Regions from separate parts of the Paenibacillus sp. FSL K6-1230 genome, predicted to be linked through region 1. Evidence: riboswitches for the same ligand, from Rfam matches in the RefSeq annotation. Region 1 holds a riboswitch; the other holds the start of a gene.
What was found. Region 1 has a riboswitch for thiamine pyrophosphate ahead of MKX74_RS02060 (ABC transporter substrate-binding protein). Riboswitches for the same ligand answer to the same signal wherever they lie in the genome.

Region 1 (3,130 bases):
CACTTCATAAAAAGGATTGGGCAGTCAACCGCTAGAGAAGACTTCCACAGCCCAGCAATCATCTTTTAGAAAAAATCTTTTAGAAAAATTAATAAGGACCGCCAGGATAATTCCTGACGGTCTTATTAACAACCTTATGCTTTACTTCTCCCAGACCTGGCGCTCCATGCCCTGACCTGTGTACTCAATACGAGCAGGTGTAATATCCAGAATCACATAATCTGGGTCATCCGGGCCTGAGAACCACTGCTTCAGCTCATCGTTCCACAGCTCATGACGCAGTGACTCCTGCTTCGTAATCTCACAGGTCCCCTCGACCTCAACAACTTCCTTAGTACCTCCTGCTTCATAGCCAAGCAGCAAATACACATTCGGATTGTCCTTGAGCTCTTCCACTTTATGTGTCTTGCGACTCGTAGCCAGATGAATATTCAGACCATTATTGAAAAGGGCCATGTAGCGCACCTTTGGCTTGCCGCCTTCGACAGTACCTAGCGAGCAATAAGAATTTTGCTCCAGAGCCTTGATGATGCTTTGCTCCAGTTGTTCACGATTTTTTGTTGCTGTACCCATGATCATCCGCTCCTTTTTGTTGGTATTATTCACAACATTTGTTCGAAATGATGCATCACTTACTTGTACCCTGTCTATTCTGCCTTGAACCGAATCCTGAACCTGAGCCCTTGAACCGAGACCGATGTCACCGCTGTATAGAGAAAGCCCCTAGGCAACATATCTTCTGCCCACATCAACTATATCCCACTATGGACAGCTGGAGTGGAAAGGCCTATAATTACACCTGTGCAGACACATATCTACATATGCTGGCTGTAGCACAAAAAATTCATAACCCTGTCAGGGGTGCTGGAATCGGCCGGCTGAGATTGTGTCCCGCAAATGACACTGACCCTTTAACCTGATCTGGATAATGCCAGCGTAGGAAGCCTTAGTCCATGTCCATCCCGTTCGATGGCCATGCTCCTTATTCATCGCATACGTCCCGGTCCGGGGCGTTTTTTTGTGTTCGCTCGGCAGATGTACAGATTCACTCCAAATTAGGAGCTGCTAGTCCCATAGAGTACCCATCGTTGAAGAATACTATGCTTAACCTGCGGGTAAAGAAAAAAGGAGAGATGCTCTACATGACACAATTACGAAGCACTACACGATCTACTGGTACTTCAATTTCTTCTAGCACAAGAACAGCTCAACAGCGGCGGATGTCTGTTAAATGGACAGGGACGGCCCTTCTGATGGCTCTTCTGCTCTTGCTGAGCGCTTGTGGAGCCGCAGCACCTACATCACCGGCTGGCGAATCTGGGGAGTCCTCCAGTCAAGGAGCCTCGGGCTCCACTCCGGAATTGAAGGCTATCAAGGTCGTACTCGACTGGACGCCGAATACGAACCACACAGGATTATACGTAGCCCAGCAAGAAGGTTATTATGAGCAAGAGGGGCTGAAAGTAGAGATTGTGCAGCCAGGATCTGGCGGAGCCGATCAGATGGTCGCTTCCAACGCGGTTCCTTTTGGCATCAGCTATCAGGAAAGTGTGACTCAGGCTCGTACACAGGATGTACCACTCGTCTCCATTGCCGCGGTTATTCAGCATAATACGTCAGGCTTCGCCGCTCCGGTGGATCGCAATATCCATTCTCCCAAGGACTTTGAGGGAAAAAGCTATGGCGGATGGGGCTCCCCCGTTGAAGAAGCAGTGATGAAATCCATTATGGAGACTGAGCAGGCCGATGTTAGCAAGGTGAAAATGGTGAACATGGGGAGTGCAGACTTCTTCACCGCGGTCAAACGAGATATTGATTTTGCATGGATTTTCTACGCTTGGACAGGAATTGAGGCGGAGCTACGTGGCGAGCCGCTTGATATGCTATATGTCAAGGACTACTCAGACAAGCTGGACTACTACACACCAGTCATTGTAACCAATGAACAGACAATCCAGAATGATCCCGAGCTCGTAAAGGCCTTCATGAGAGCTACAGCCAAGGGCTATCAGTATACGATTGAGCATCCTGAGGAGGCAGCAGACATCTTGATCCAGGCCGTGCCAGAGCTGAACCCTGAGCTTGTTCGCGCCTCTCAAACATGGCTGAGTCCCCGCTATCAGGATGACGCCTCACAGTGGGGCTTGCAGAAACAGGAAGTATGGCAGGGCTATGCCGAGTGGATGTTCGAACGCAAGCTACTGGATAAGGAGCTTGAGGTAGATAAAGCATTCACGAATGACTTCCTGCCGCAATGTCAAGGACAATAACGGTGACAATAATGGATTAAAAATTCAACCAAGAAGGTGAGAGTTAACATGGCAGATACATTGCTTAGCATTCAGGTTATTCCCAAGACTCCCGGTGGGGAGGATTCCATCCCTTATGTAGACCGTGCTATCGAGGTCATTCAGCAATCCGGCGTCAAGCACGAGGTTCATCCGCTGGAGACTACGATGGAAGGAAACATCGACGAGCTACTGAAGGTAGTTAAGGACATGCATACCGCCCTCATCGAGGCGGGAAGCCCCAGCGTGATCTCTCAGATCAAGATCGCACATAATCCGAAGGGGATCAGCATGGATCAACTGACTGAGAAATATCGTCCATGAGCCGTAGGGGACCTTCACGGAGCTCTTGGCTACAGCGCGTGTGGCCGCCACTTGTGGCGGTCCTCTTCTTTTTGGCGCTATGGCAGGCTGCAGCGACCTTCCTGAACATTGAGGCCTGGCTGTTACCCAGTCCGATTCGGATTATATCCGAAGGGGCAGCTCAATCAGCCCTGCTCGCTGGACACACCTGGGCGACCGTCAAGCTGATGCTCGGGGGCTTCGCCATTGGCTCAACAATCGGACTGCTGATTGCCATTGTGCTGCACATGATTCCATTTTTCAAAACATCGCTGTATCCTTTGCTGATTCTTAGCCAGAATATTCCCATTATTGCGCTCGGCCCGTTGCTTATGATCTGGTTCGGGTTCGGACTTCTGCCTAAGCTCATGGTGATCACACTCGTCTGCTTCTTCCCGGTTGCTGTTGCAGCCATGGACGGATTCATGCAGACAGATCGCACCATGATGAATTACATGCGAATGTCAGGGGCCGGAAGGTTGCGGATATTTGCCAGACTG
Region 2 (3,130 bases), 2.9 Mb from region 1:
GCATGTCAGTCTTGAAACTTGAACCTGGAATTAACTATACGTATAAGGTCATTGCTATAAATGAGTCAGGTAACGGGTTACCAGGGGAATTCTACTGGAGGACATATCCGAGCCCTGTAAAGCAGAACGATGTATGGATGAAGGACATTACAACGTCAAGGGCTACCGCAGAATGGAATCAGATATCCGGAGCGGATTATTACCAAGTTTACTTAGATGGAAAGCTGTTAGGCGACACGATGGACTTGACATACTCTTTTGAAGGCTTTGACAGTTCAGAGCGTCATGTCGTCAGCGTTGAGCCTGTGAATAGCAGTGGCACTAGCGAGCCTTATGAGGTTAGCTTTGAAACCTTGCCTGATAGTGGATTTTCAGTTGAGGTGGAATCCAAGCACACTTCTATTACGATAACAGTCGGAAATACCCAACCTAACGATACGATTGTCATTATGAATAAAGGGATGGTCATTTACAAAGGCAGAGATCCTGTGTTTGTATGGGAGCCGCTGAAGAGTGGAACAAGTTACGAACTGGACATCTGGACGGAGAACGGCCAAGGGGCTAGGAGCTCAACGAAGAATATTAAGGAACGTACCAAGTCCAGTGCTAAGACATTTACTCCTATGACAGCTACCACTGAGATGATTAAGGAAGACAATGTTATAAATGCTGGATCACAAATTAAAGATTCACTAGTTACCATACCAGCCCCAAAGGGAGATTTAGGGGATGAGAGTAGCAATTTTTCTGGTGCAGGATTTAAAGACATCGAGCGTACTTTCAATCGTGCCAAAATACAAGAACTAGCTGACCGAGGTATTGTAAAAGGAACTTCTGACAGGACGTATGAGCCGGAACGGGAGGTCACCCGAGCAGAATTTACAGCTATGATAGTTCGTGCCCTACAGTTGCCTGAAGAGGATACGATATTAACGTTTAAAGATATTCAGCCTACTGAGTGGTATATTCCAGAGTTGAAATCGGCAATTAAGCATGTGGTAGCACGGGGGTTTTCGGATGATGTATTTGCTCCTGATCAATTGATTTCAAGGGAACAGGCCTCTAAAATGCTTGGGAATGTCACTGAGCAAGACGGAACGGCAGGGGGAGAAGAGCGATATAATGATGAGCTTCTAATAGCAGGGTGGGCCCGAGAAGAAGTACTGGGACTCACACAGCTCTCCTTGCTTCAGGGATATCCAGACGGAACTTTTCGTCCGAAGCATTACGTGACTCGTGCAGAGGCAGCCGAGATGATCTATAATTTGCTGCATTATTTGAACTGAGACGTAGAGGCTACCCGCACAGCACTTTACAATTTTCAATGTGTTATGATACGATTACATCATCTTCCAATTCGGATCAAGATTTGAACTTAACTAGCTCTACAATAAAATGTGAAGCAGTATATAGTCATTCTTGACTAGTTATAAGAGTTTGATCATTTAGTTAATAAGCGTTGTTAAAAGAGAATATCATGTATTCTCCTAACTACCCGTTATTGATCTGCAGCTAAAATGAATAATTAAAAAGACAACACTAGGGGAGCCGAGCAACTGGCTGAGATGGAACAATTGTGTTCCGGACCCTTTGCACCTGATCTGGATTATGCCAGCGTAGGGAAGTGGTGATAATTGGATGCATTTAGACAGCTTGACTTGAGCTTACTTTGTATAAGCTACGGTTTTGTGCGTATTGGCTTTGGGTCTTACGGGTATACGCATTGGCCTGTCTATTGTATATCCTTGAGCTTATTTCACCACTTTCCTTCTGGAAAGTGGTTTTTTGTTTTCCCTTTACTTTCATATTTGTTTACTGCTCGGGACTAGTACTTTGTAATGTGAAAGGGGCAATTATTGATAGAAGTATATGTCATTACAGAGGGAAAAGGGGGCATAAAGCTACTAGGGTAAGTTTTGGCTTGCTAATATTTTGAATAGGAGGAGATAAAAACATGAGGCTAAAGATTAATGGGCAAGACATGACGTTCGGAGCACATATTAATCGGGTTGATCAGCTGCTGAGCGAGCTCGATTTACAGGTGAAGACTGTTGTAGTAGAGCTCAATCGGAGAATTTTGGTGCGGGATATGCATCATCAAGCAGTATTGTGTGACGGAGATCGAATAGAGATTGTCCATTTTGTAGGCGGTGGTTAAACATGTTGCACATAATATTCAAACAGAGTAGCTCCTGATTACTGCTGGATACAGGTATTTGTATATCTGGATATACACAAACACGTGTTTGAAGCATCTAAAGGTGAAAGTGTTGCATTAATTGTACGATGATTGAAACTGAAGCAGAGGGGATTTATCAAGACATACTGACCTGTTAGTGTTATGGGCTGTCACGAAATATTTCAGGTGTTCCATATGAGAAGGATGCAACAATTGCACAGCTCCCCCGGTTCCCGAATTGTATGATATGATTAAGTGTAGAAGTGATCAGTCATTCCTTTGCATTAACCTTATCTTGCATACCGTCATCTGTTCCTCTCCGCTGTAGCATAGGGACAAAAGTACGGACAAAAATAAGGACAAAATGGGGCCAGTTATCGCGCTCCACTTTCCGCTCCTTACTGTTATCAAGAGTTCGCTGGTTCCTTAACAATAGCAAAGTCAACGAGTAGACTTGTGAGAGTAGAACCAGTGAGTAGAACCAGTGAGTAGAACTAGGGAGTAGAACTAGGGAGTAGAACTAGGGAACAGATCCAATTAAGCTCCGTTGTTCTTAGGGGTAGATACGGATCTAAGCTAGCAATGATTATGATCAAGCCACAAGCTGTGGCAAGCAGCCCATCGGAAGGAATGGTATGTACGTGAGTGAATCAGCAGAACCAAGTGAAATTCAAGATTACCAAGACCACCAAGACCACCAAGACCACCAAGACCACCAAGACTACCAAGACCACCAAGACCACCAAGACTACCAAGACCACAAGCAGGCTGACAGCGCTTATGATATGGAACGGTACTCAAGACAAATCCGTTTTGCTCCGTTCGGGAGTGAGGGCCAGCGGCGTCTATCAACCTCGCATGCACTCATCATTGGTGCGGGTGCCCTGGGTACAGGGATAGCGGAAACCCTTGTCCGCTCAGGCATTGGTACCTTAACGATTGCAGATCGTG

Region 2: linked by a shared signal. The riboswitch ahead of thiS (sulfur carrier protein ThiS) and the one ahead of MKX74_RS02060 (ABC transporter substrate-binding protein) in region 1 are both predicted to bind thiamine pyrophosphate.

What each region holds. Positions count from the first base shown of each region.
Region 1 is NZ_JBBOCK010000001.1:454,493-457,622, reverse strand. Features, by position in the region: gene MKX74_RS02070 (GNAT family N-acetyltransferase) at 1-35, shown strand, start outside; gene MKX74_RS02065 (pyridoxamine 5'-phosphate oxidase family protein) at 142-573, opposite strand; TPP riboswitch at 848-960, shown strand; gene MKX74_RS02060 (ABC transporter substrate-binding protein) at 1,221-2,270, shown strand; gene MKX74_RS02055 (MTH1187 family thiamine-binding protein) at 2,319-2,612, shown strand; gene MKX74_RS02050 (ABC transporter permease) at 2,609-3,130, shown strand, end outside.
Region 2 is NZ_JBBOCK010000001.1:3,319,978-3,323,107, reverse strand. Features, by position in the region: gene MKX74_RS14420 (OmpL47-type beta-barrel domain-containing protein) at 1-1,286, shown strand, start outside; TPP riboswitch at 1,532-1,640, shown strand; gene thiS (sulfur carrier protein ThiS) at 1,955-2,158, shown strand; gene MKX74_RS14410 (hypothetical protein) at 2,756-2,980, opposite strand; gene MKX74_RS14405 (thiazole biosynthesis adenylyltransferase ThiF) at 2,965-3,130, shown strand, end outside.